Regions from separate parts of the Streptomyces sp. KL116D genome, predicted to be linked through region 2. Evidence: riboswitches for the same ligand, from Rfam matches in the RefSeq annotation. Region 2 holds a riboswitch; each other region holds the start of a gene.
What was found. A riboswitch is a leader RNA that binds a small molecule or an ion and turns the genes downstream of it on or off. The one in region 2 is predicted to bind cyclic di-AMP.
Positions count from the first base shown of each region.

Region 1: it holds a riboswitch for cyclic di-AMP, as region 2 does, so the genes downstream of both, RBJ77_RS05725 (peptidoglycan DD-metalloendopeptidase family protein) here and RBJ77_RS04800 (transglycosylase family protein) in region 2, are expected to answer to the same signal.
Region 3: it holds a riboswitch for cyclic di-AMP, as region 2 does, so the genes downstream of both, RBJ77_RS41190 (NlpC/P60 family protein) here and RBJ77_RS04800 (transglycosylase family protein) in region 2, are expected to answer to the same signal.
Region 4: it holds a riboswitch for cyclic di-AMP, as region 2 does, so the genes downstream of both, RBJ77_RS00605 (C40 family peptidase) here and RBJ77_RS04800 (transglycosylase family protein) in region 2, are expected to answer to the same signal.

Region 1 is NZ_JASERH010000015.1:81,733-88,586, reverse strand. Features, by position in the region: gene RBJ77_RS05745 (APC family permease) at 1-232, opposite strand, end outside; gene RBJ77_RS05740 (TetR/AcrR family transcriptional regulator) at 482-1,102, shown strand; gene RBJ77_RS05735 (SIMPL domain-containing protein) at 1,197-1,952, opposite strand; gene RBJ77_RS05730 (SGNH/GDSL hydrolase family protein) at 2,086-2,919, opposite strand; gene RBJ77_RS05725 (peptidoglycan DD-metalloendopeptidase family protein) at 3,048-3,800, opposite strand; cyclic di-AMP (ydaO/yuaA leader) riboswitch at 3,806-3,989, opposite strand; gene RBJ77_RS05720 (tyrosine-protein phosphatase) at 4,357-5,157, shown strand; gene RBJ77_RS05715 (DUF6126 family protein) at 5,171-5,356, opposite strand; gene RBJ77_RS05710 (helix-turn-helix domain-containing protein) at 5,358-5,984, opposite strand; gene RBJ77_RS05705 (aspartate aminotransferase family protein) at 6,057-6,854, opposite strand, start outside.
Region 2 is NZ_JASERH010000014.1:35,293-42,146, reverse strand. Features, by position in the region: gene RBJ77_RS04820 (exopolyphosphatase) at 1-847, opposite strand, end outside; gene RBJ77_RS04815 (DUF501 domain-containing protein) at 844-1,368, opposite strand; gene RBJ77_RS04810 (septum formation initiator family protein) at 1,392-1,889, opposite strand; gene eno (phosphopyruvate hydratase) at 1,981-3,261, opposite strand; gene RBJ77_RS04800 (transglycosylase family protein) at 3,773-4,456, opposite strand; cyclic di-AMP (ydaO/yuaA leader) riboswitch at 4,461-4,662, opposite strand; gene RBJ77_RS04795 (transglycosylase family protein) at 4,799-5,791, opposite strand; gene RBJ77_RS04790 (recombinase family protein) at 6,095-6,854, opposite strand, start outside.
Region 3 is NZ_JASERH010000106.1:5,557-12,410, reverse strand. Features, by position in the region: gene RBJ77_RS41210 (hypothetical protein) at 1-260, shown strand, start outside; gene RBJ77_RS41205 (NlpC/P60 family protein) at 286-1,362, opposite strand; gene RBJ77_RS41200 (hypothetical protein) at 1,661-2,014, shown strand; gene RBJ77_RS41195 (tellurite resistance/C4-dicarboxylate transporter family protein) at 1,992-2,966, opposite strand; gene RBJ77_RS41190 (NlpC/P60 family protein) at 2,992-4,188, opposite strand; cyclic di-AMP (ydaO/yuaA leader) riboswitch at 4,195-4,377, opposite strand; gene pcrA (DNA helicase PcrA) at 4,601-6,854, shown strand, end outside.
Region 4 is NZ_JASERH010000004.1:25,928-32,781, forward strand. Features, by position in the region: gene RBJ77_RS00595 (ATP-dependent Clp protease proteolytic subunit) at 52-687, shown strand; gene RBJ77_RS00600 (hypothetical protein) at 695-1,003, shown strand; cyclic di-AMP (ydaO/yuaA leader) riboswitch at 1,371-1,540, shown strand; gene RBJ77_RS00605 (C40 family peptidase) at 1,544-2,017, shown strand; gene RBJ77_RS00610 (DUF6328 family protein) at 2,132-2,650, shown strand; gene RBJ77_RS00615 (LysE family translocator) at 2,589-3,221, opposite strand; gene RBJ77_RS00620 (LysR family transcriptional regulator) at 3,337-4,257, shown strand; gene RBJ77_RS00625 (ATP-binding protein) at 4,327-4,785, opposite strand; gene RBJ77_RS00630 (helix-turn-helix domain-containing protein) at 5,071-5,976, shown strand; gene RBJ77_RS00635 (DUF397 domain-containing protein) at 5,973-6,206, shown strand; gene RBJ77_RS00640 (8-amino-7-oxononanoate synthase) at 6,190-6,854, opposite strand, start outside.

The DNA of each region.
Region 1 (6,854 bases), on a different contig from region 2:
AGGGCAGGAAGAAGACGAGGGCCAGGATCGCCATCCACGTCAGGCCCTCGGGGCCCTGCGCGGCGACGGAGCCGATGGTGTCGAGGCCGACGAGGGTGCAGATGAGGAAGAACAGCACGTCGAGGCGGCGCAGGTCCTTGCGCAGCCGGGAGCGTTGCTCGCCCCATCCTGCCGAGAGGTCGGGGGCGCCCGCGGCGGGCGGGGTCGGAGGTACGGGCGGCGCTTGGGTCACGGCGTGCTCCTGGCGGCGGGACTGCTCCGGCGGGGACGGCCCCTCCACCGAGTCGCCGGACCACGGCTATTGACTGAACGGCCAGTCAGTAGAGGGGGATGGAAGGGACTGTGGCGCGTGCGCCGAGAGGGTGTCAAGGGTCGTGCACGAAGCGGCTGCGGGGACCGCGCGCACGGCCCGGGGCGGCACGACGCGGCACGGGCGGCGGCCCGGCTGCCGGGTGCGGACGGGAACAACTAGGGTTGCGGCGTGACCAGAGTCCGGTTGAGCGTGGCCGAGCGGCGCGAGGAGCTGCTGCGGGCCGCCATCGAGCAGATCGAGGCGCGCGGTGTCGCCGCCGTGCGCATCTCCGACGTCGCATCGGCGCTCGGCGTGAGCAACGCGCTGGTGCTGTACCACTTCTCGACGAAGGAGAAGCTCGTCGCCGCGGCGTTCACGTACGCGGCCGAGGACGATCTGGCCCATCTGCGCAAGCTGCTCGGCCGCCGCACGACGGCCCTGAAGCGGCTGCGGGCGGCGGTGCGCTGGTACGCCCCGACCGGTCAGGCCAAGGGGTGGCGGCTGTGGATCGAGGGCTGGGCCGCGTCGCTGCGCGAGCCCGCGCTGCGCGAGGTGACGCGCGACCTCGACAAGCGGTGGAAGGCCGCGCTCGCCGAGGTCGTCGCGGAGGGGGTGGCGGCGGGCGAGTTCAGCTGTCCCGACCCGACGGCGGCGGCGCTGCGCCTCACCGCGCTGCTCGACGGCCTCGCGGTGCAGATGACGACGTACGACGGCGCGGTGTCGCGGGCCCGCACCCAGGAGTGGGTGGACGAGGCCCTCGCTCGCGAACTGGGCCTGGAGCGGGCGGAGTTGACGGGGACGGGCAAGTAGCCGGACGCGGCGCAACGGGCCCGCCCCCACGGCGCCGGTCAGTTCGGCTCGTACACCACCGTGACGGTCACCTCAGCTCGCAGATCGCCGCGCGTCAGTTCAGCTCGTACACCGCCGTGACGGTCACCTCGTCCTCGATCTCGCCCGGCGCCACCGGCACCTTCCCCGCCGACTCGTCGAAGGCGACGGCCGGGACCGGCACCGGGCGCGGCCGGCCGCCGGCGCTCTCGTCGAGCGAGACGAGCCTGCCGAGCCGGTGACCGCTCAGCCGGGCGTACTGGACGGCCTTGTCGTGCGCGTCGGCGTGTGCGGCCGCGCGGGCGCCGGCCCGCAGGGCGGCCGGATCGGCGACGTCGAAGACGATCCCGTGGATCCGGCCCGCGTCACCGGTCGCGTCGACCACGGCCTGGATGACGGCACCGGTCCGCCCCAGGTCACGGACCTTCACCGAGAACGTCTGCCCGGCCCGGTAGCCGGTGACCTTCGGCGCCGCGTCCGGCTCGGACCCGGTCGTGTACACCGGGGACAGGGAGAGGCTCTCGGTGCGCACGTCCCGGTCGGCGACCCCGGCCCCGCGCACGGCGGCGAGCAGCGCGTTCGCCGCGGTGTTCTGGGCGGCGAGCGCCGCCTTCGAGGTGGCCCCGGTCACCTCGACGCCCGCCGTGACGACGGCCGTGTCGGGTGCGGCGCTCGCCCGGCCCTCGCCGGTGACGGTGACGGTCGCGGGCCGGGGCGCCACGGCCGCGGTCGCGGGCGGGGCGCCCTGCGCGGCGACGGCGGGTACCGCGGGCAGCCCGACGGCGAGCAGGGCCGCGGCGAGGGCGGCGCGGTGGCGGATGCGTACAGGCATGGGATCGGGGTCCTTCCCGGTCGGCCCCGCCGGACGGCGGGCAGCCGACATCCCAGCACCCGGGCGGCGCGCCGCCGCCCACGCCACTCCGGCCGGTCACCTCACCGGCGCACGGACGGCGCGGACGCGCCGTTCAGGAGGCGGACTCCAGGTGTGCCTTGACCAGATGCGCCTTGATGAGGTGCGGGTCCACGAAGCCCTTCGCCTCGACCCGGTCCCCGGAGGACTCGCCGCGCAGCCGCCGCCCGATCCACGGCACCAGGAACTCCCGGGCCCAGTGGATGTCGTCGCGCCGCACCTCGAAGGTGCCGCGCGGCGGCAGCGGGGGCCAGGCCTGCTCCGGGTCGGCGGGCACGTCGATGCCGAGTGCCTGGCCGGCGCGGAGCGCGACGCGGGTGTGCCCCTCGGCCGAGAGGTGGAGCCGGTCGTCGTCCCAGGCCCTGCGGTCCTGGATGGACTTGAGGGACCACAGGTCGAGCATCGCGCACCCGTGCCGGTCGGCGATCGCGCGCACGTGCATGTTGTACGTGGCGATCTTGCCGCGCAGGTGCTTGAGGACGGCCACGTCGCGGGTGTCGAAGCCGGTGGCGACCATGACGGTCCCGGCGGCCTCGGAGAGCCGGACCACGGCCTTCTCGAAGCGCTCGGCCACGTCGTCCGGGTCGGTGCCCGGGCGGATGATGTCGTTGCCGCCGGCCACGAGGGTCACCAGGTCCGGGGCGAGTTCGATCGCGCGCGGGAGCTGGTCCTCGACGATCTGGTCGATGAGCTTGCCGCGCACGGCGAGGTTCGCGTACTGGAAGGTGTCCTCGGGAACGCGGTCGTCCAGGAGGACGGCGAGCCGGTCGGCCCACCCCACGAAGCTGCCGTCGGGTCCGGGGTCCCCGACGCCTTCGGTGAAGCTGTCCCCCACCGCCGCGTAGGACCGAATCGTGCCGCCGCTGAGTGATCTCGATTCGTTTGCCACGACCACACATCTTTCACCCTGGGATGTGACCTACGCGACCGTAACCAGGGGTTGACGAGTGGTGACAAAGCCCACTCGGCACCCGGGGAATAACCGGGTGCCGAGGGATCACAGCAGTTCGGGCGGGGTCAGACGGTGACGCCGTGCTCGCGCAGGTAGGCCAGCGGGTCCAGGTCGGAGCCGTAGCTCGGCGAGGTGCGGATCTCGAAGTGCAGGTGCGGGCCCGTGACGTTGCCGGTGGCGCCGGACAGGCCGATCTGGGTGCCCGCGCCGACGCTCTGCCCGGCGGAGACGCCGACCGAGGAGAGGTGGGCGTACTGCGAGTACTTGCCGTCGGCGTGCTTGATGACGACCTCGTTGCCGTAGCTGCCGCCCCAGCCGGCCGAGACGACGGTGCCCGCGGCGATCGACTTGACGGCGGTGCCGGTGGCGACGGTGAAGTCGGTGCCCGTGTGGTAACCGCTGGACCACATGGAGCCGTTCTGGTGGTACGGCGTGCCGACGGAGGCGTCGACGGGCTTCACGTAGGAGCCGGTGGCCGTCGTGGTGCTCGCCTGGGTGACCGTCGCGGTGGACGCGCCCGCCCCGGCCTTGAGCGTGAGCTTGGCGCCCGGCTTGATGTAGCCGGCGTCGGAGCCGATGACGCCCTTGTTGGCCTGGTACAGCTGCTTCCAGCCGCCCTCGACGTGCTGCGCCTTGGCGATCTTCGAGAGCGTGTCACCGGCCTTGACGGTGTACGTCGTCGCGCCGGCGGTGGCGGCCTGGGCGCCGGTGGCGCCGATGAGAGGCAGGGCGAGTGCGGCCCCGCCGACCGTGGCGACGGCGGCGGCCCGGGTGACGCGCTGGGACTTCGGACGGCGGTGCTTTCCCTTGGCGGGCATGGCGGATTTCCTCTCCGTCGCCTGCGAGGTGAGCTGTCGGGTTCGGACTGGAGATGTCCGGCCGGGCCCGCTGCACGAGCCCGGCTCCACCCCGAGCCGCATGGGGAATTCCCTCGGCGGCATGGTGCCTGTGGGTCCCCCGCTCCTGCCGTCACGGGTCGTTGTTCGGAGTCCGGGCGGTGGCAGGACTAGGCGTTCCGTCCGGATTGATTGGTGACCGTAAAGCAGGAGGAAAGGCGGCGACAAGCGCCGAATTCGCTTTTACCGGCGCTTTCTTGATCGTCTGGGAGTTCGCTGTGTCACCCTGCGTCGACCGTGCCGCTTTACCGGCGCCATACCTTCGGGAATTCCCCGGAGAGGAATGCCCGGCGACCGCCACGGACCGTCACCGCTATGAGCCTGCTCACGCACGTACCGGCAAACACCCTTGAACTGCGGACAGTTGACCCCGAAAACCCCAAATCGGACAGATGGTTGCCTCGGAAACCCATGTCGTATCGTCGGGAGCGCGACCGCCCGCGAGCAACGCGGGCGAACCGACCGGGAGGAGCCCCCCGTGACGCAGCACGCCCCGTCCACCGAGCCCGAACTCACCGGAGTGCGCAACTTCCGCGACGTGGGCGGCCTCCCGACCGTGGACGGTCGGCGCGTGCGCCAGGGAGTGCTCTTCCGCAGCGGACACCTCGCGCACGCCACGGCCACGGACGCGGCGTTCCTCTCCGGGCTCGGACTGCACACGATCTTCGACTTCCGCAACGCGGCCGACCAGAAGCTGGAGGGCGCCGACGTCGCGCTGCCCGGCGTCCGCAACGTGAACCTGCCGCTGACCGACCCGGCCGACGGCGCCGAGTTCTGGGAGATGGTCCGCGACGGCGACATAGAGCAGCTGCGTTCCCTACTCTCCGAGGGCCGCGCGGCGGACCGCATGATCACCTCGTACCGCACGATCATCAGCCAGCGCACCGCCGAGCACAGCCGGGTCCTGCACGCGATCGCCGAGGACAGCGTGCCCACGCTCATGCACTGCGCGGCGGGCAAGGACCGCGCGGGCCTGTCGATCGCGGTGACGCTGCTCGCGGTCGGCGTGGAGCGCGACGCCATCGAGGCGGACTACCTGGAGTCGAACGCGAAGCACCGCCGCTACCGGGTGCACCGCAACAACAACACGGCGTCCGACGCCTACTCCCCCGAGGTCATGGAGCTGCTCAGCCCGCTCTTCGACGCCCGCGCCGAGTATCTGCACGCGGCCTTCGAGACCATCGAGCAGACCTGGGGCAGCACCGACCGCTACCTCGCGGACGGCCTGAAGCTCAGCGCCGCCACCCGGGACCGGCTGACCGAGCGCCTGCTCGGCTGACCGCCGGCCTGCGCTACTGGCCCCCGCCCAGCGTGAACAGCATGTAGATGAAGGCCGCGAGGGCGTGTCCCGCGAAGACGTAGACGAGGACGCGGACCCAGATGCCGCGCGGCAGCTTGTCCTCGATGTCGCGCCGGGCGGACCGCCCGGCCGGCTCGACGTGCTCGGTCGTGTCGCTCATGTCGCTCATCTCGCTCATGTCAGGCCTCCCGGATCGGGCCCGCGGCCGGGCCGAGGCAGAGCGCCGCGGTCGGGCTCTGCAGCAGGGTGTGTACGAAGAGGAGCTCGGCCCCGCTCTCGTCCGCGGCGGCGATCCGGTGCGGGGTGAGCGAGTCGAAGTGGGCGCTGTCCCCCGGGTCGAGCCGGTAGGACGTGTCGCCGAGGCGCAGCCTGAGCCGTCCTTCGAGGACGTAGAGCCACTCCTCGCCGGGATGCACGCGCACGATGTCGCCCTGGGAGCCGTACGGCACGTGGACCCGCAGGGCCTGCATGCCGCGGCCGGGGGCCCCGGCCTGGAAGTACGTCCAGCCGCCCGCCTCGGTGGCTTCCATGGTCCGCGCCCTGACGACGGACTCGCGGTCGGCCGGCGTCTCGCCGAGGAGTTCCGAGACCGTCGTACCGTAGATACGGGCGAGGGCGAGCAGCATCGGCAGCGAGGGCTGGCGCTGGCCGGTCTCCAGGCGGGACAGATGCGCCGGGGAGAGACCGGCGGAGCGGGCCGCGACCTCCAGGGTGAGGGAGGCGCGGCGGCGCAGGGCGCGCAGCTGGGGCGCTACGGCGGGCAGCTCCGGGGGTTCCGGAACCTCCTCCGGGAGGGCAGGGCTCATGCTCTCGATTCAGCCAGAACCCTGCCCCAGCGGCAAATTCTTTGCCTCAGAGGCAAACCGCCTCGTCGTCGCTCAGCGGTTGGCCACCGCCTGCTTGATCAGCGTCTTGCTGAAGTCCCACATGAGCCCGCCACCGCTGTGCGCGTCGTCCATGACGGCGGTGAACGCCTCCACGAATCGTGCCACATCGGCCTCGTCCACGACGAGCGGCGGGATCAGCTTGATCACTTCGAGGTGATCGCCGGAGACCTGGGTGAGGATCCGGTGCTTCTGCAGCAGCGGCACGACGACCATCTGCGCGAACAGGCCCTTGCGCGCGGCCTGCAGCATCGTCCAACGACTGCGCAGCTTCAGGGACTTGGGCCTGCCGAACTCGATGCCGATCATCAGGCCGCGGCCCCGCACGTCGCTGAGCAGCTCGTAGCGGTCGACGAGCGCGGCGAGCCGGGACCGCAGGAGGTCGCCCATGGCGCGGGCGTTCGCGACGGTCTGGTCGTCCTCCATGACCGACAGGACGGCGAGCCCGGCGGCCATGGCCTGCGCGTTGGACCCGAAGCTCGCCGAGTGCACGAGGACCCGGTCCATGGACGAGTAGACCTTCTTGAAGATCCAGTCCTTGCCGAGCGTGGCGCCCACCGGGACGTAGCCGCCCGACAGCGCCTTCGCCACGCACACCAGGTCAGGCTCGACGCCGTCCTCGTGCTGGTACGCGTAGAAGTCGCCGGTGCGGCCGAGCCCGGTCTGCACCTCGTCGGCGATGAGCAGTGCCTTGTGCTTGTGCAGGAGTTCCTGGGCGGCCCGCAGATAGCCGGGCGGCGCCTCGTGCACGCCCTTGCCCTGGATCGGCTCGACGATCAGACCGGCGACGTC
Region 2 (6,854 bases):
CGCCCGAGGCGATCACGTCGACCCGGCCGGGATGGATGACCGGCTTCAGGGCGCGCTGGTCGTGCGTGGAGGCCAGCAGCCAGTCGGTGAGCTCGGCGACCTTCTCGTAGGGGATCCGGGAGTGGTGGATCGCCGTCGAGTCGTACTCCTGGAGCCCGAGCGCCAGCGCCGCCACCGTCGTGACCGAACCGGCCAGGCCGACCAGCGTGCGGGCGGAGGTGATCGGGACGGTCTGCGTGACCCTGTCGAGGGCCTCGGCGATGTCCGCGCGGATCGCCTCGATCTGGGCCGGGGCCGGCGGGTCCGTCACCTTGCCGTCCTCGCCGACGAGGTGGCGCTCCGTCATGCGGACGCAGCCGATGTCGACGGAGAGGGCCGAGCGCACCGCGTCGTCGCCGACGACGAACTCGGTGGAGCCGCCGCCGATGTCCACGACCAGGTACGGCTTGTCCAGGTCGGCGCGGCCGGTCAGTTCCTTCGTCGCACCCGTGAAGGAGAACTGGGCCTCCTGGTCACCGCTGATGACCTCGGGCTCCACGCCCAGGATGTCCAGGACGCCCCGCACGAACTCGTCGCGGTTCTCCGCGTCGCGGGACGCGGACGTCGCGACGAAGCGGACCTTCTCCGCCCCGTGTTCCTTGATCACCGCGGCGTACTCGCGGCACGCCGCGAACGTCCGCTCCAGCGCCTCGGGGGCCAGCCGGCCCGTCCGGTCGACGCCCTGGCCGAGCCGGACGATCGTCATCCGGCGGTCCAGGTCGACGAGTTCGCCGGTCTGCGGATTCGCGTCCGCGACGAGCAGCCGGATCGAGTTCGTCCCGCAGTCGACGGCGGCCACCCGGGTCACTCGGCCACCTCCGCGGACACGCACGCGCCCCTCTTCCACCACTCGGGCAGCATCGCGATCGCCTCGTCGCCCAGCGGGTTCACGCCCGGGCCCGCGGCCAGCGAGTGCGCGACCAGGACGTGCAGGCACTTCACCCGGTCCGGCATGCCGCCGGCGCTCGGGAAGCCCTCCAGGACCTCGATGGCGTCACGACGCGCGATGTAGTCCTCGTGGGCCGCGCGGTACTTGGCCGCCAGGTCCTCGTCCGTCTTGAGGCGCTCCGTCATCTCCTTCATGACGCCGTTCGCCTCCAGGGTGCCGATGGCGGAGGCCGCCCGCGGGCACGTCAGGTAGAACGTCGTCGGGAACGGCGTGCCGTCCTCCAGCCGGGGGGCCGTCTCGACCACGTCCGGGTTGCCGCACGGGCAGCGGTGCGCGATGGCCCGCAGACCGCGCGGCGGGCGGCCCAGCTGCTCCTTGAACGCGCGGATGTCGGCGTCCGTGGGCGCGGTGGCTTCGGTCTGGGGCGGGGGCGTGTCCATGCGTCTCTTACGTGTCTTCCGTGTCAGTGGTCGGTCTGGTCGGCCTTGTCGACGCCGTCCCAGACGTTCGAGTACCAGGGGCGGTCCGTCTCGCCCTGCTCGGCGCGGCTCGACGCGGTGGCGCGCGGATCGGGCACCACGTACCCGGTCTCGCCCGGCATCACCATGTGCAGCCGCTCGCGGATCCGCTGCTCGGCGTACGCGTCGTCCTGCCAGCGGGCCTTCTCGTCGCGGAGCCGTTCGACCCGCTCCTCGGCCTCCTGCTGCTGGCGCTGGAGGTCCTCGATCTCGCCGCGCTGGGAGACGTACTGCCTTATCGGGTACGCGAGCGCGACCACCAGCGTGCACAGGACGAGGGCGAGGAGCGCCGCGCGGCCGGTGAGGCGGGAGCGGCGGGCCTGGCGCTTGTTCTGCGAGCGGTAGACGCGCTCGGCGGTCTGCTCGCCGAGCAGCCTCAGACGGGTGGCCGTGGAGAACGCGGCGGACCGGTCCTTGTTCCGGTCGCGGACCTTACCGGCCATCGCCTGCTCGCCTCCCCGATACGTACGTACGTCCCCGCACACGGTACGGGACCGAGTGCGGGGACGTACGTAACTACGGCGTCAGGGGAGGTCAGCCCTTGAAGCGGGGGAAGGCGCTGCGGCCGGCGTAGACCGCGGCGTCGTCCAGGATCTCCTCGATGCGCAGGAGCTGGTTGTACTTGGCGACGCGCTCGGAGCGGGCCGGGGCGCCGGTCTTGATCTGGCCGCAGTTCGTGGCGACGGCGAGGTCGGCGATGGTGACGTCCTCGGTCTCGCCGGAGCGGTGGGACATCATGCACTTGAAGCCGCTGCGCTGGGCGAGCTCCACGGCGTCCAGGGTCTCCGTCAGCGAACCGATCTGGTTCACCTTCACGAGCAGGGCGTTCGCCGAGTTCTCCTCGATGCCGCGGGCCAGGCGCTCCGGGTTGGTGACGAAGAGGTCGTCGCCGACGAGCTGGACCTTGTCGCCCAGCTTCGCGGTGATGACGTTCCAGCCGGCCCAGTCGTCCTCGTACAGCGGGTCCTCGATGGAGACGAGCGGGTACGCGGAGACGAGCTCCTCGTAGTACTCCGTCATCTCGGCGGCGGAGCGCTCCTTGCCCTCGAAGAGGTACTTGCCGTCCTTGTAGAACTCGGAGGCGGCGACGTCGAGCGCGAGGGCGACCTGCTGGCCGGGGATGTAACCGGCCTCCTTGATGGCCTCGAGGATGAGGTCGAGGGCCTCGCGGTTCGAGCCGAGGTTCGGGGCGAAGCCGCCCTCGTCGCCCAGGCCGGTGGCCAGGCCCTTGCTCTTCAGGACCTTCTTGAGGGTGTGGTAGACCTCGGTGCCCCAGCGCAGCGCCTCGGAGAAGGACTCCGCACCGATCGGGGCGATCATGAACTCCTGGATGTCGACGTTGGAGTCGGCGTGCGACCCACCGTTCAGGATGTTCATCATCGGGACGGGCAGCAGGTGCGCGTTCGGACCGCCGAGGTAGCGGAACAGCGGCAGGTCGCTGGCCTCGGAGGCGGCGTGGGCCACGGCGAGGGAGACGCCGAGGATGGCGTTGGCGCCGAGGGAGCCCTTGTTGTCGGTGGCGTCCAGGTCGAACATCGCCTGGTCGATCAGGCGCTGCTCGGTGGCGTCGTAGCCGACGAGCTCCGGGCCGATCTGCTCGATGACGGCGAGGACGGCCTTCTCGACGCCCTTGCCCTGGTAACGGTTGGGGTCACCGTCACGGAGTTCGATGGCCTCGAAGGCACCGGTGGAGGCGCCGGACGGAACAGCAGCACGACCCGTGCTGCCGTCGTCGAGGCCGACCTCGACCTCGACCGTGGGGTTGCCTCGGGAGTCCAGGATTTCCCGGGCTACGACGACGTCGATGGACGGCACGAGCATCTCCTTCTGGGATGTGACGCGGGCTATGCGGGGCCGCGATGCACGGCCTCGACCCCTTGAGCCTAACCGGCTCCGGGGCATCGGCCAGCCGACCGCCCGTCTCGTGGACACGGCCGTTAGCAAAATGTTCCCGACCTAAACAAAGCGGGGTGGTGGCGACCGGGTGACGGAATCCCGCCTGCCGGGTCGGCGACCATTGCCGGGTGCGGGCCGGTGGGGGCTTCTCGCGCAGTTCCCCGCGCCCCTGAAGGTGCGCACTCCGTGCGCGACCTTCATCAGGAGAAGGCCGCAGGGCGTTCAGGGGAAAGCGCGGCGAAGCCGCAGGCTTTCAGGGGCGCGGGGAACTGCGCGAGAAGCCCCACCGGCCCGCAGGCGGCGGGCACGCGAAACCCCCCACCTCCGGATTCCGGAGATGGGGGGCGCGCTGAGCGGCCCGTTGGGGGACGGGAGGGGATCTCGGCGTCCGCCGATGCCGGGTTCCCCTATATACGTGCGGCGGCGCTGCTTACTTCAGGTGCAGCTGCTGACCCGGGTAGATCAGGTCGGCGTCGGACACGATGTCCTTGTTCAGCTTGAAGACCTTCTGCCAGGTCGTCCCGTGCGCCTCGGCGATCTTGCTGAGGGTGTCACCGGACTTGACCTTGTACTCGCCGTCGCCCTTCTCGACCTTCTTGCCGGTCGGGGTGGTGACGGTCTCGCGCTTCTCGGACCGCGTGGTCGTCGAGGAGTCGGAGCGCTCCTGCTGCTTCGGCTGAGCCTGCTTCGGCTGGGCCTGCTGCTGCTGGGGCTCGGCGGCCGGCGCGGGGTTGGACGTGGAGGCGCCCGAGAGGCCCACACCACAGCTCGGCCAGGCGCCCTTGCCCTGGGAGGCGAGGACCTTCTCGGCGACCGATATCTGCTGCGCCTTGGAGGCCTGGTTGGCCGTGGACGCGTAGGCGGTGCCGCCGTACGCGGCCCAGGTGGAGGCCGAGAACTGGAGGCCGCCGTAGTAGCCGTTGCCGGTGTTGATGGACCAGTTGCCACCGGACTCGCACTGCGCGACCTGGTCCCACTCGGAGGTGGAGGCGGCGGAGGCGGAGGTGGCGCCCATCAGCGGGACGGCGACGGCGGCACCGGTGACACCGGCGAGCGTGGCGACACGGACGGCCTTGGACGGGCGGCGGTGCTTGCCCTTGCTGGAGAACAGCATGGAGAGATCCCCTCACCGACGCCTACGAGGTGAGCTGTCGGGTTCGGGCCAGTGAGTGCCCGGCCGCGCAACCTTGTGCGCGGCTTAACCCCAAGCCGTCTCGGTCTCCCTCGACGGCGCTTACCTGGGTCCCCCGCTCCTGCCTACGGCGCTGACGCGTCGACTGTTCCCGTACGGACGTTGGCAGGATTCGGCGTGACGTCCATCGGGGCCCGCAGTGGCGAGCGGTGACGACGTTAAGCAGTAGATCCGCCCGATTTCAAAGACGATCAGGGTCTTTGAGACTCATGTCTCACTCGAGCAAAAGTGGACATACGAGTCTCAACCCACCCCGAACTCCCGCTACTTTTCGCCCGATTCGACACCAAGATCCAGACTCTGACCAGGAAGGATGAGGTCCGGGTCGGAGCCGACCGTCCCCTTGTTCAGGTCGTAGAGCGTGGACCAACCGCCTCGCACGTCCTGGGCGTCCGCGATGTCCCACAGGTTGTCGCCGGAACGGACCGTGTAATCGCCGTCGCCGCGCTTCGTGTCGCGGGAGGCGTGACGCCCGTCCCCCGTACGGGAGTCGGCGGTGTCGTCCGGGGCGCGGTCGCCGCGGTGCCGGCCGCCGGTGGTGTCGTCCGCGGGGGCCGACGAGGGCGGCATGGCGGACTCCGAGGCGTCCGAGGCGTCCGGAGCAGCCGGGGAAGCGGAGTCGAGTCGACCCGACTTGTCCGTTTTGCCGCTCGCGTCGTCCGTCGGCTCGCCACTCTCCTTGTTACCGGAGGTATCTCCCGAGGCGTCAGCTGACGGGGTGTCGGACGCGTCGCCCGGTTCGCCGGACTCATCGGCCTTGCCGGACTCACCGGACTTGCCGTGATTCTTCTCTCCCGAGCCGTCCGATCCCTGGCCGTCACCCGCGGAGTCGGACGCCTGCGGGGAGGGGCTCGCACCCGGGTCGACATCGGCGGAGTCGTCGCCCTGGGTCAGGCCCGCCGTGATCGAGCAGCTCGGCCAGGCGAGGGGACCCCGGGCGTCGAGGACCTTCTCGGCGACGGATATCTGCTGCGAGCGGCTGGCCTGGTCGGCACGCGGGGCGAAGTCGAGGCCGCCGTACTGCTCCCACATCTCCTGCGAGAACTGGAGCCCGCCGTAGTAGCCGTTGCCCGCGTCCAGGCTCCACTGGCCACCGCTCTCGCACTCGGCGAGCTTGTCCCAGGTGGTGGTGGAGGCGGCGCTCGCGCTCGTCGCGGCGAGCAGCGGGATCGCGATGGCGCTTCCCGTGACGCCGAAGGCGACGACGAGAGCAGGAGCCTGACGGGGGCGACGGTGACGACCGTTCCCGGAGAGCATGCGGTTGCCTTTCGCGAGACTGATGCTGCACGCGACGGGTGGGAAGAGTGGTGCCTGTTGTGCATGTGTCGCGATGACTGGTGAACGTAGCGGGACTCGAACGCTTGTCACAAGTCGATGCAGCGCAGATCACGTGAAAGTCACAGCTTTGACGGACCGTCAGTTCCTTGGGGCTCGCTTAAGGTGCGAAACGGGACGTGACCGCTATGCCTGACGCGGTGTGAACTCGACCGGCAGGGTGCGCAGTCCACGCATGATGAGGCCGCCGCGCCAGCGCAGATCCGGGAGATCACGCCGCGAGGGTCAGGCCGCACGGCCGCGGGGAGCCCCCTCATCGCCGCCTGTTTCTTCGGCTCCTCCACCGAAGAGGGTCACCAGTCGGAAGGGCGGCAGGGTCGTACGCCGGTGTGCAGGGTCTCCCCGCAGGTCGGCGCCCAGGATCTCCATCACACGGGGCCAGGCCCCCCTCTGCCACCAGGCCAGCTGCCGCGCGCGGACAGCCTCCCTCTGCCCCCGTTCCAAAGGCATGTCGACCCATGCGAGCCCGGTACGAAGCCGGTGGAGCATCCAGTCGAACTGCTTCCGGATGTCGTACTTGCTGGTGAAGTGCTTCTTGGCGAAAAACGGGCGCACAGCCGCGACGACCGCCTCCCACTCCTCATCCGTCGGGTCCGGCGGCACCAGGGTGCCCGTCTCCCGATGCCATTCGGTGACAGGGCATCTCACCCCTGCTTTGCGCTCTTGTCCCCGCGCCACCAGGACGACCTCCACCTCGTAGGCGTCGCACAGGCGCGCCGCCTGCACGGCGGTCAGACGGGGGACGATGTCGGGTCCGGCGGCCACGACGTCGCGGAGGTCGGCCTTCAGGCGATCCTGTTCCGCCCTGACGGCCAGCCACTCGGCAGCCACCGCCCGTTGGCATCGCAGATCGGTCAGCTGCTCCTGCGCCGACGCGATGGAAGCCTGGAGGAACTCCGGGTCCATACCCGCCGCAAGGTACTCGGGCACCTTGGTGAGGAGCAGGTCCTCCTGTCGCGCGATCGCCTCACTGAACTCCGCCACC
Region 3 (6,854 bases), on a different contig from region 2:
AGGTCCGCACCGTGTTCAACCTCCCCGGGCGGATCACCGAACGGCCGCTGCCCGCCACCCGTACGCCCGACGGGACGTGGGTGGGCGGCAGCGTCGGCCAGTGGGTCGAGGAGCTGACCGGCGCGGTCCTGGAGCACGGCGCCGCGGGGTTCACGCTCTTCCCGCCCGGCCACGAGGCCCAGGACGACACCACGCTCGCCCGCTGGGCCCGGGACGTCGCCCCGGCCGTCCGCGAGGCCGTCGCACGGGAGCGCGGCTGAGTGCGGGGCGTGTCCCGGGGCTCGCTCACGCCACCCGTGTGGCCCCTGCGAACGGCATCTCGTCGATCGGCGCGATCCGCACCGGCGCGCTCGGGTTCGGCGCGTGGATCATCTTCCCGTCGCCGATGTAGAGGCCGACGTGGCTGATGCCCGAGTAGAAGAACACCAGGTCACCCGGCTGGAGTTGGGACTTGGCCACCCGCTGTCCCGCGTTGATCTGCGCGTACGTCGTGCGCGGCAGCGAGATGCCCGCCGCGCGGTACGCGGCCTGTGTCAGGCCCGAGCAGTCGAAGGCGGACGGCCCGGTCGCGCCCCAGACGTACGGGCTGCCGAGCGCGTCGTAGGCGTAGGCGATGGCCGATGCCGCACGGGAGTTGGGGGCCTTGGACGGGGCGCCGGCCGAGGGGGAGGCGGCACGGTCCGTGGAGCGGGAGGCGCGGTCGGCGGCGGACGCGCCGGGCCCGCCGGCCGGGTCGAGGGTGCGGTCCGCCGGGGCGAGCCGCTCCAGGAGCTGCCTGGCCTCGCCCAGCTTCGCCGTCACCGTCTTCTTCTGCTGCCGCAACTCCTTCTGCTTCGAACGGAGTTCGGAGAGCTGTCCGTCGGCGTGGTCGCGCAGCTGGTCGATCTCGCGCAGCTCCTTGCGGACCCGGGTGATCGTGGCCGCCTGCCGGGTGCCGACCCGCTCGGCGAGCGCCGCCTCGTCGAGGTAGCGGTCGGGGGCCGAGGAGAGGAGCAGCCGGACCGTCGGGTCGACGCCGCCGGTGCGGTACTGCTCGGCCGCCGCCGCACCCAGCTTCTGCCGCTGGGAGTTGAGGGCCTCGGTGCGCCGGGACGCCTCGTCCTGGAGGGCGTCGACCTTCTTCTGCGCCTTCCCGGCCTTCTCCTTCGCGCCGTTGTACTTCTCGGTGGCGACCTCCGCTTCCTGGTAGAGCTTGTCGACCTTCGCCTTCACCTGAGCGGGGGTGAGGTTCGGCTCCGCGTGCGCCGCGCCGCCGTCGAAGGCGGTGGCGGTCGCCGCGGAGGCGAGGGCGAGGGTGGCCGCGGTGCGGACCGTACTGCCGCTGAGCGAGCGCTGCCTGGGCTTGCGATGCGCTGCCGGCACGTGGCGCCACGTCCTTCCGGGTCGTACGCCCGCCTTGTGCGTCCGGCGGCGGCCCGCACAGGGGGAGCGGGTCGCCGCCGGACCTTTCTCGGCGGTGGTGTCCGACTGCCGCCCCTGGTCCGGACGGCGGTGGGGAGCCGGTCACCTGGGGAAGGACGCTAAACCTCGGCGTAACGGGTTGGTGTGGGATTGTTCGCAACTGGTCCGTTTGTTACGGATCGTGTCAGAGCGTGACAGGCGAGTGTTCGTGGGGGATCGGTGACGGCGTCCGATGAACGCCCCGTTAGGCTCCGGAACCATGGACTTTCTCATCCATCTCTTCGTCGGCCTGCACATCATCGGCATCGCCTCGCTGCTCGGCGGCTTCCTCACGCAGATGTCGGCGATGGGACAGGGCACGGCCCGGTTCAACAAGGCGATGCTGCACGGCGCCCTGACCATGCTGGTGACGGGCGTCGCCCTCGTCGGCCTCAACCAGGCCGACGACAACACCGTCAACAACATCAAGATCGGCGTGAAGCTCGCGATCCTGATCGTGATCCTCGGCATCGTCTACGTGAAGCGGGACGAGGAGAAGGCCGAGAAGGGGCTCTTCGCCGCGGTCGGCGGGCTCACCGTCGCCAACATCTTCATCGCGGTGCTCTGGACCTGAGCACCTGCCGGACCGCCCCCGTCGCGACGACCAGCCAGACGGGGACGGCGATCCACAGCAGCACCTTCCCCGGCCACGTCAGCCAGGACACCTCGACGGCGGTGGCGACCGTCAGCGTCGCGACCGCCGTCATCCCCATCGGGAAGACGGTCGACCAGCGCCGCACGTCGTACCGGAACCGCGGCCGCACCAGCTCCGCCCCGCACAGCACCGCGTACCAGCTGAGGTCGAGCGTGAGCAGCAGCCCCGCCATGAAGCGCAGCACACCGGTGTCGTCGGAGTTCCACAGGTCACCGGCCCGCCCGGCGAGCACCAGCTTCGCCGCGGCCAGCGCCGAGATCGCCAGCGCGCCGCCCGCGACCCAGTGGTCCCCCGACCCGGTCAGCACCTGCCGCAGGTCGAAGCGCGTGAACGCGGCCGCGTAGATCGCGAGCCCCAGCCAGAACAGCGTCATCGCCGCGTACCCCAGCCAGTCCCCCCGTGCCGGTCCCAGCGCCGCCGACAGCGTCGCCCCGAGCACCGCGAGCGCCTGCGTGGCCACGCACGTGATGAACACGCCGCCCGGCATCTTCGGCTTCCAGTGCCGGACGACGACGTACAGCAGCCCCGGCCACACCACGACGGCGACCGCCAGCAGCACCTCGGCGAGCCCCTGCCACCCCAGCAGCGAGAACCGGGTGCCGAGCACGCACGTCGCGGCGACCGCGGTCATCGCGGGCGGGGTGTCCGCCTCCCGCTCCCACCGGTCGCGCTCGCGGAGCAGCCGGAAGCAGAAGTCGGCCGCGAGCAGCACCCACAGCGCGGCGGCGAGCACCAGGAAGACGCCCGACGTCCCGTCGTGCCCGGTCAGGTGCAGCCCGACCGAGACGATGCCGGTGGCCATGACGGCGGCGCCGGCGGCAGGCGGGAGCTGGGACCAGTAGGGACGCGAGGTGACGTTCGGGCCGGGCACCGCCCGAACGTAACCGCGGACGGCGTCAGGCGGGCCGCACCACGCTGTGGATCGACGCCGTGCCGTCGTAGTAGATGGACTCCTCGCGGACGTACGCGCCCGGCTTCGGGGCGTGGATCATCATGCCGTCGCCGAGGTACAGGCCGACGTGGCTGATGTCGTCGTAGAAGAAGACCAGGTCACCCGGCTGGATGTCGGAGAGCGGCACCGTCGTGCCGACCTCCACCTGGTCCCAGGTGGTGCGCGGCAGGGTGATCCCGGCGGCCTTCCACGCCGCCTGGGTCAGACCGGAGCAGTCGTACGAGTCCGGGCCCGTGGCGCCCCACACGTACGGCTTGCCCTCCTGGGCCTTGGCGAACGCGAGGGCCTTCGCGGCCTTCGTCGCGTAGTCGGAGGAGCCGGACCCCGTGGACGAACCGGAGCCGGAGCCGGACGAGGAACCCGAGCCGGACTGCTCCTGCTCCTGCTGCGCCGCCTCGTCGGCCGCCTTCTGCTTGGCCTCCTCGGCGGCCTTCTGCTTCGCGGCCAGCTCGGCGGCCTTCTTGCGGGCCGCCTCCTGCTTGGCCTTCTCGATCGCCGCGAGACGCGCCTTCTCCTCGGCGGTCAGCTTCGACAGCAGGGCGCGGGCGTCGGCGAGCTTCGTCTGCACGTCCTTCTTGGACGTCTTCAACTCGGTCTGCGAGGAGGTGAGTTGCTGCAGGTTCTCCTGCGCCTCGGTGCGCTTCTTCGCGGTCGCGCGCTGCTGCTCCTGGTAGTCGTCGACGGCCTTCTTCTGCTCGGACGTCATCCGGCTGAGCAGCTGGTCCTGCGCGAAGTAGTCCTCGGGGTTGTCGGCGAGGAACATGGTCGCGGTGTTGCTGACGCCACCGGTGCGGTACTGCTCCGCGGCGAACCGGCCCAGCTCCTGGCGGGCCGTGTTCATCTTCTCGGTGCGCTGCGCGATGTCGTCGAGGAGCTTGTCGACCTGGGTCTTCTTCTTGTCGGTCTGCTCCTTGGCGGAGTTGTACTTCTGCGTGGCGACCTCGGCCTGCCGGTACAGGGTGTCGACCTTCTTCTGCACCTCTTCGAGGCTCGGCCTGTCCGGCTGCGTCGGAGCGGCCTGCGCCGTCTGCGAGAGCAGGGCGACCGAGGTGAGGGCGGCGGTCGTGATGCCGACGGCAGGGGTCGTACGGAGACCACCGGACATCCGGGACCGGCTGCGCGGCTTGCGGTGCGACGCCAAAACAGGCGCTCCTTCCGTGGTCCGCCTACCGGGTTAGCTGTCGGGTTCGGGCCGGTGGTACATGTCGTACGGAAGGCTGCCCTACGGTCAACCGCCCGGTCCTGCTGGGCCGTTGAGCCGATTCACCCCAAGGTCGGTGGGTCCCCGGTTCCCTGCCTCTCGGCGTACGGAACTCGGCGGGGGCTGCCCGCTCGCCGCGTTGTTCGCGGGCGGGGGGACGGGCTGCCCGCGCAGCACCGTAGCCAACTCGTGTTGCTGCTGTGAAGGTTGATGTTCGATATGCCCGATACATTTTCGTGACCTTGCTCTCGGGCACGCTCCGTGTCGCTTTGGGTGCCGCATCGTGCGCGAAGGGTCACGTATGGGAAGACGGCGGCGGGGTGTCAGTGGGGCGGCCTAGACTCGTAGAGCGATGAGCAGCCTCTTTGACGACAACTTCCTGGCCAGCCTCCAGAGCGGTACGGAGGAGCCCCCGCCGCCGCCCGAGGACTCCGACAGCGACAGCGCTCCGGAGGCGATTCCGGACGACCTGTTCGGCGGGAAGTTCGACGCGCCGCCGCCCCGGGACGCCTACTACCGGGACGGGGCGCCACGCCCGGCGATCGACCCGGCAGCCCTCCTCGACGGGCTGAACGAGAACCAGCGGGCGGCCGTCGTGCACGGCGGCACGCCCCTGCTCATCGTCGCGGGCGCCGGCTCCGGCAAGACCCGCGTCCTCACGCACCGCATCGCGCACCTGCTCGCCGAGCGGCACGTGCACCCCGGCCAGATCCTCGCGATCACGTTCACGAACAAGGCCGCGGGCGAGATGAAGGAGCGCGTCGAGGCCCTGGTGGGCCCGCGGGCCAACGCGATGTGGGTGTCCACCTTCCACAGCGCCTGCGTGCGGATCCTGCGCCGCGAGAGCAAGAAGCTCGGCTTCACGTCCTCCTTCTCGATCTACGACGCCGCCGACAGCAAGCGCCTCATGGCCCTGGTCTGCCGCGACCTCGACCTGGACCCGAAGAAGTTCCCGCCGAAGTCCTTCAGCGCCAAGATCTCGAACCTGAAGAACGAGCTGATCGACGAGGAGGACTTCGCCGCCACCGCCGCCGACGGCTTCGAGAAGACGCTCGCCCAGGCGTACGCGATGTACCAGTCGCGGCTGCGCGAGGCCAATGCCCTCGACTTCGACGACCTGATCATGACGACGGTGAACCTGCTGCGCGCGTTCCCGGACGTCGCCGAGCACTACCACCGCCGCTTCCGGCACGTCATGGTCGACGAGTACCAGGACACGAACCACGCGCAGTACGCGCTGGTCAAGGAGCTGGTCGGCCCGACCGACGGCGAGGACGCGGACCCGGCCGAGCTGTGCGTCGTGGGTGACGCGGACCAGTCGATCTACGCGTTCCGCGGCGCCACCATCCGGAACATCCTCCAGTTCGAGGAGGACTATCCGAACGCGACGACGATCATGCTGGAGCAGAACTACCGCTCCACGCAGACGATCCTCTCGGCGGCGAACGCGGTCATCGAGCGCAACGAGTCGCGCCGCCCCAAGAACCTGTGGACGAACGCGGGAGCGGGCGCCCAGATCACCGGCTACGTCGCGGACACCGAGCACGACGAGGCCCAGTTCATCGCCGACGAGATCGACCGGCTCACGGACGCCGGCGACGCGAAGGCGGGCGACGTCGCGGTCTTCTACCGGACGAACGCACAGTCCCGTGTCTTCGAAGAGATCTTCATCCGCGTCGGCCTGCCCTACAAGGTCGTCGGCGGCGTCCGCTTCTACGAGCGCAAGGAGGTCCGGGACGTCCTCGCGTACCTGCGGGTGCTGTCGAACCCCGAGGACTCCGTCCCGCTGCGCCGGATCCTGAACGTGCCCAAGCGCGGCATCGGCGACCGCGCGGAAGCGATGATCGACGCGCTGTCGCAGCGCGAGAAGATCTCCTTCCCGCAGGCGCTGCGCCGCGTCGACGAGGCGTACGGCATGGCGGCCCGCTCCACGAACGCGGTGAAGCGGTTCAACACGCTGATGGAGGACCTCCGCACGATCGTCGAGTCGGGCGCGGGCCCGGCGACGGTCCTGGAGGCCGTCCTGGAGCGCACCGGATACCTGGCGGAGCTGCAGGCCTCGACCGACCCGCAGGACGAGACCCGGATCGAGAACCTCCAGGAACTCGCCGCCGTGGCCCTGGAGTTCGAGCAGGAGACCGGCGCCGCCGAGGGCGAGGGCGAGGGTCAGGGTGAGGGCCAGGGTCAGGGCGAGGACGCCGGCGGGGCCGCTGCCCCGGGCACCCTCTCCGACTTCCTGGAGCGGGTCGCGCTCGTCGCCGACTCCGACCAGATCCCGGACGAGGAGGACGGTGACGGAGTCATCACACTGATGACCCTGCACACAGCGAAGGGCCTGGAGTTCCCGGTCGTCTTCCTGACCGGCATGGAGGACGGCGTCTTCCCGCACATGCGCTCCCTCGGCCAGACCAAGGAGCTGGAGGAGGAGCGCCGTCTCGCGTACGTCGGCATCACACGCGCGCGGGAGCGGCTGTACCTGACGCGCTCGTCCATGCGCAGCGCCTGGGGCCAGCCCTCGTACAACCCGCCGTCCCGCTTCCTGGAGGAGATCCCGACCGCGCACCTGGACTGGAAGCGCACCGGCCCCTCCGCCCCGGCGGCCCCGA
Region 4 (6,854 bases), on a different contig from region 2:
GGCTTCCCGGCCCGCCCGGGCACCGTCATGAGCACAGGAGGCGCGAGCACCATGACCCGTCCGTCCGGCCGTTACGTCCTGCCCGAGTTCACCGAGCGCACCTCGTCGGGGCAGCGCACCCTCGATCCGTACTCGAAGCTGCTGGAGGAGCGGATCGTCTTCCTAGGCACCCCGATCGACGACACGTCGGCCAACGACGTGATGGCGCAGTTCATGCACCTCGAGTACCTGGCGCCCGACCAGGACATCTCGCTGTACATCAACTCCCCCGGCGGCTCGTTCAGCGCGATGACGGCGATCTACGACACGATGCAGTTCGTCAGCTGCGAGGTGGAGACGACGTGTCTGGGGCAGGCCGCCTCGGTCTCCGCGGTGCTGCTCGCGGCGGGCGCGCCGGGGAAGCGGATGATGCTGCCCGGGTCGCGGGTGGTGCTCGACCAGCCCGCGCTGCCGGAGCCGGCGCAGGGGCAGCCGACCGATCTGGAGATCTACGCGCGCGAGATGGTGCGCATGCGCGAGCAGGTGGAGGAACTGCTCGCCCGGCACTCCACCAGGTCCCGGGCGCAGATCAGCGACGCCATCGAGCGGGACACCGTACTGACCTCCCAGCAGGCCCTGGAGTACGGCCTGGTGGACCACGTCCTGCAGAACCGCAAGGCGTCGGCGAGCACGCCGGGCACGAGGTGAGGCGCCGATGTATCCACCCGAACCACCGCCCCTGCCCGCACTGACCCGCGCCGAGTGCGAGCTCGTGGACAGCTATCTGGCCGTGGTCGATCTGATCGCGCGGATCAATCCGGCGCGCGGCGACGACACCTACCGGGGCCTGCGGGCGGCGCAGGCGCTCGTCAGCCGGGCGACGGCCCTGCGGGACGCCCTGACGCTGATGCACCAGCGCGGCGAGCACGAGGTGCACGCGACAACCCTCGCACGGGCTTTGCGCGTCCTTGACGGAGAGAGGCGAACACAGAGGGTCACTTTGCCGCCAGAAGTGGTCAGTTGAGGTCGACGAGAGTTGAGGTGTGCTCGCGCGACGACCGACCCGTCTGTGCCGGGATCGAAACGGCCCAGACGGTGTACCCCCGAACGGCGTAGACGTTCGTCCTCCATGAAGCCCGCCGGAGTTGCGTCACGGCTGTACGCGACCACCGGAATTTGATGTTCCGTCGCTGGTACGAGCGTCGTCGGGCGTCGCGGCCGGGCACCGAAAGCCGCACTGTCCACCTGAACGGGTCAAGCGTGAGGAGCCTCACTTACCGCCGGTTCAGCTCGGTTTTCTCGACATCCGTGCGTGAAGATCCCTTCCGACGACAAGCCCCCGCCGCCGCGGCGGGGCGGTCCGTGCGGACGCCGAGTCCTGCCGCCGCCCGGATGCCAGGTCGACAGAAGTGCATCGGCAGGAGTGGAGGACCCAGGCACGACGGTCCACCGGAGCAGCCGTTCCGAGTGGTCCTTGGGGTGAAGCCGCCGCGAGCGGCCGGGCATCTTCGCCGGCCCGAACCCGACAGGTCATCCTTCGCAGGCGGCTGACGAAGGGTTGCGCATGACTGCGCTCAATCGTGTCCCCTCGCTGCTGACCCGGGCCGGAACCGCTTCGGCCCTGACCCTCGCCGTCGCGGGAGCCGGGCTCATGGTCCCCGGCGCCGCGGCCGAGGCATCGGCGGCCACGTCCGCGACCAAGGCACTCCAGGTCGCGGCCTCCAAGAAGGGATCGCCGTACAAGTGGGGCGCCACGGGGCCGCACCGGTTCGACTGCTCGGGCCTGACGCTCTACTCGTTCAAGCGGGCGGGCAAGAAGCTGCCCCGTACCGCCGCGCAGCAGTACAACAAGACCCGTCATGTCTCCGTACACAGCCGCAAGCGCGGTGACCTGGTGTTCTTCCACTCGGGCCGGAGCGTCTACCACGTCGGGATCTACGCCGGTAAGGGCCGGATCTGGCACTCCCCGAAGACCGGGGACGTGGTGCGACTGCAGAAGATCTGGACGAAGAGCGTCTGGTACGGCCGGGTGCGCTGATCCGCACCGCCGCTGCCGCAGAACCGCCCGTGGGGACGGGCCGGGCGCCAGGCCCGTCCCCATGCGCCGCGAACGGTCCCGATTGAGATCGTCCCGGCTGGATACCCGTGCGGCATGAAGGAGCGCAACGAGACGCCCCTGGAACGGGCGGACCGGAACTTCAGTGAGCTGCTGCAGGAACTCCGGGTCATCCAGACCGGGGTGCAGTTCCTGTTCGCCTTCTTGTTGACGCTCGCGTTCACGTCGCGCTTCCCGTCCCTGGACACCGTGCAGCGCGCCACGTACGTGACGACCCTGCTGCTCGCTGTGCTGGCGGCCGCCCTGCTCATGGCGCCCGCCGCCGTGCACCGCGTGCTGTTCCAGATGGGTGCGAAGCGGGAGCTGGTGCAGATCTCGTCGCGGCTGGCCGGCTACGGGATGGCGGCGCTGGTGCTCGCGCTGACCGGTTCGGTGCTGCTGGTGGTCGATGTGACGCTCGACCGGGGCAGCGGCATCGCGGCGGCTGCGGGCACGTTCGTCGTGTGTGCGGGGCTGTGGGCGGTGCTGCCCTGGCTGCTGCGGCGCTCGCTGGTCACGCGAAGAGCGGTTCCAGAAGAAGAACGAGAGCCAGCAGGACCAGGGCGCTCCCGGTGACGCCCTCCACGGCGCGGGCGGTGCGCGGCCTGCGCAGCCACCGGCCGAGCCGGTCCACGAGCAGGGCCACGGTCGGGAACCAGAGCAGGGCGAGCGCCACGACGACGGCCGACAGCACGGCCGTCCGCGGCAGGGCCGGGCTGCCCGCGGGCACGAACTGCGGCAGCACGCTCAAGAAGGTGATGGGCGCCTTCGGGTTGAGCGTGTTCGTCAGGAAGCCCTGGCGCAGCGCGCCGCCCGCCGGGGCCCGCGCCGCGTCGACGGCGGCCTCGGCCCGCTCCCCCAGCGGTCGCAGCGCCGACTGGAGCGTGCGCACCCCCAAATACAGCACATAGGCGCCGCCCGCGAGTTGCAGTGCGTGGAAGAGCGTGGGCACCGCGGTGAGGACGGCCGCGACGCCGGCGACCGCGAGCGCGGTGTGGACGAGGAGTCCCCCGGCGACCCCGAGCGCGCAGGCCACTCCGGCGCGGCGGGAGACGAGCGAGTTGCGTACGACGACGGTGAAGTCGGCGCCCGGCAGCGCCACCATGCCCGCGGCGACGCCCGTGAAGGCGACCAGTTGAGCGTCCATGGACGCCAGCCTGCCCGAACCCGGCCTTCAGCAGGTATGTGGAATATTCTGAGTCTGCCTGAAGCAATGCTTAACCCTTTGGCGATCCTGTGTCGCCCGGTGGCCGGAGGCCGACATGTACGACCCGACGCGGCTCGCCGCGCTGGTGGCGGTCTCCGAGGCCGGTTCGATCACCCGGGCCGCGCAGCGGCTGGGGTTCACGGTGCCCGCCCTGTCGCAGCAGCTGGCGAAGCTGGAACGGGAGGCCGGGGCGGCGCTGCTCGTGCGGCACCACCGGGGCGCCCGGCTGACAGGGGCGGGCGAGGTCCTGGTGGCGGCGGCCCGCCGGGTGCTCGACGAGATGGACCGGGCCCGGCACGAACTGGCGCGGGTGGCCGGGCTGTCGGGCGGGCGGTTGCGGGTCGGGACGTTCACCACGGCGGGGATGCATCTGCTGCCGCCCGCGCTCACCGCGTTCCGCCGGGCGCACCCGGAGGTGGAGCTGGCCGTCGCGGGGTACGAGCCGCCGCTCGGGATCGCGGCCGTGGCCGACGGCACGGTGGACGTCGCGCTCACCCACGCCTACGACCCGGCGGAACCGGTGCCGGTGCCCGCGTCCGTGGTCCAGGAGCCGGTGCTCGTCGATGAGTTGGTCCTGGTGACGGCGCCCGGGCATGCGCTGACCGCGGGGACGGCGGGCACGGTCCGGCTGCCGCTCGGTGAGCTCGCGGGGCAGCCGCTGATCAGCATGGCGCCGACGCATCCGCCGCGCCAGGGCGTCGAGTCGGCGCTGGCGAAGGCCGGGGCGACCCCGTCCGTCCTGGTGGAGACGCCCGGCTATGCGCTGGTGTGCGCGCTGGTGAGCGCCGGTCTCGGGGTGGCGGTGGTGCCGGAGATGGTGGCGCGGACGTCGGCGACGCCGGTCGGCGTACGGCAGTTGGCACCCGGGAACCTGCGGCGCACGATCTCGCTGGTGCACCGGTCGGACGAGACGAACCCGGCCGTGGACAGCTTCCGGGCGCTGGTGCGCGGGACGTTCGGCCGGGCCGGCGGTTGACGGGACGTCGCCGAGCCGAGTTGGCGGATGACGGGACGTCGCGGAGCCGAGCCGGCGGATGACGGGACGTCAGCAGGCGGGCGCCGCGCGGCCGTTGTCGCCGTTCAGGCGGGTGATCCAGGGCAGCGCGATCCACACGGTCTTGCCGCCCTCGGGTGTCGGGGCGACCGAGAGTCTGCCGCCGCACTCCGCGGTGAGGCAGCGGATGATGACCATGCCCCGGCCGTTGTCCTGCTGGACGGCGGCGGGCAGCCGCTTGGGGTAGCGGGGATGACTGTCGGTGACGCCGATGCGCAGCTGCTCGTCGCGCTCCAGCTCCACGTCGACGGTGAAGGTGGGTGACTGACCGAGGGTGTGCTGCACGGCGTTCGTCGCGAGTTCGGAGACGATGAGACGGACGACGTCCGCGGTGTCGGTGTCGCCCGGCATGCCCCACTCCGCCAGTACATGGGTGACGTAGGCACGGGCGGCGGAGACCGAGGCGGGATCGCTCGGCAGCGTGACGGATGCTTCCTGGTGGTCTGCCATGGCGACGTCGTCCCTTTCCCGCCGGGGCCGGTTGTCCGCCTGCGGCGGATCGCTTCACGCGCGGCCCCCGACTACTGCTTCGCGCCAGAGTGCCACTTGGACACCCCTCTATGGTGCCGATCCCTCAAGATATGCATATATCTGTCGCTCGAAGCGGTGAACTCTGCGACGGTAGACCGTATTTGGGCGAGCGCACGCCGGTTCCTCTACCGTCTGCTCAGGAGCTACCCCGTGCGGGTCGGGAAGGAGCCCGGTCCGAGGCCTGAGGCGCCCGAGGAGTCAGAAATGAAGTACGGTCCCGCGGTCCGCCGCCGCAAGCTCGGTTCCGAACTGCGCGCGCTGCGCGTCAAGGCCGGGCTCACCAGTGGTGAGGCAGCCCGGCTCGTCGGCTGGCATCAGTCGAAGGTGAGCCGGATCGAGACAGGGCGCAGTGGCGTGAAGCCGTCGGACGTCCTGCTGCTGCTCGACGCGTTCGACACCCAGGACCCCCAACTGCGCGAGCTGGTGGTCGCGTTGGCGGGCGCGGAGGATGCCGGTGGGCATCATTGGTGGCATGCGTATCGGGGGCTTTTGCCGCCCTCGTACCGAGATTTCATCAGTCTGGAGTCGCAGGCGTGTCAGATCCGCACGCTGGAGACGAGCGTGGTGCCCGGTCTGTTGCAGACGCCCGAATACGCGCGAGCGGTGACGCGTTCGGTACTGGACGGAATGTCGGAACGGCATATCGAGGCACTCGTGGAAGTGCGCCTGGCACGCCAGAGCGTGCTGCAGGCCGACCCTCCGCTGCAGCTCAGCGTGGTTCTCGACGAGGCGGTGCTGCGCCGCGACGTGGGTGGACCAGGCGTCCGGCAAAGGCAGTTGGCACATTTGGCCGAGGCGGCCGAGATGTCGCATGTCCGGATTCAGGTGCTTCCGTTCTCGGCCGGTGGCCACATCGGACTCACAGGTCCTTTCGTTGTGTTCTCATTTCCGAACACAACTGATCTGGATGTGGTTGTTCTCGACCATTTGACGAGTAGCCTCTACCTCGAGCGGAAAGAAGACCTCAAGGCGTACACAGACGCCTTCGACGCTCTTGCGCTCCATGCACTTTCGCCCGAGAAATCATTGGAATTCATCACACAGGTCGCCGGGTGGACGAGGACGCCGACGCCCCGTCGCGCCCCGGTGACGCGTGAGGAGGCACCATGAATGCACTGCCTCGGCCCGTGCCATCCGTTCCGTGCAGCACCTCGCTGAGCGGCGCGGTGTGGCGGCGCAGCAGCCGCAGCACCGGCGCCAACAACTGCGTCGAGACGGCCCCCTTGAGCTCGGGGCACGTCACCGGTCTGCTCGCCGTCCGTGACTCGAAGAACACCGCGGGGCCCGCCCTGCTGTTCCACTCCACCGCCTGGGAAGGCTTCGTCAGCTCCCTGCGGTGACCGCTCCGTCCGGAGCGGTGCGGCTGATCGCCCGTACGGCCTCGACGAGTTGTTCGTCGGTGAGGTCGGCGCGGGCGGTCAGCCGCAGCCGCGAGATGCCGTCCGGCACGGACGGCGGACGGAAGCAGCCCACCGACAGCCCGTTCGCCCGGCACCGCGCGGCCCAGCCCACCACCGCGTCCGGCGAGGGGGCCCGTACGGAGACCACGGCGGCATCGGGGCGCACGGCCGACAGGCCCGCCTCCGTGAGCAGCCGGTGCAGCGTCGCCGCGACCTCACGGGCCCGCGCGGCCCGCTCGGGCTCGGCGCGCAGCAGCCGCAGGGCGCCCAGCGCCGCTCCGGCGGCGGCCGGGGCGAGACCGGTGTCGAAGATGAACGTACGGGCCGCGTTGACGAGGTGGTCGATGACGGCCGCGGGACCGAGGACCGCGCCGCCCTGACTCCCGAAGGACTTGGACAGGGTGACGGTGACGACGGTGTCGGCCGCGCCCGCGAGACCCGCCGCGTGCGGGGCGCCGCGCCCGCCGGCGCCGAGAACGCCCAGGCCGTGCGCGTCGTCGACGATCAGCCCGGCCCCGAACTCCCTTGCCGCAGAAGCGAGTTCACCCAGTGGCGCCTGGTCGCCGTCCACCGAGAAGACCGTGTCGG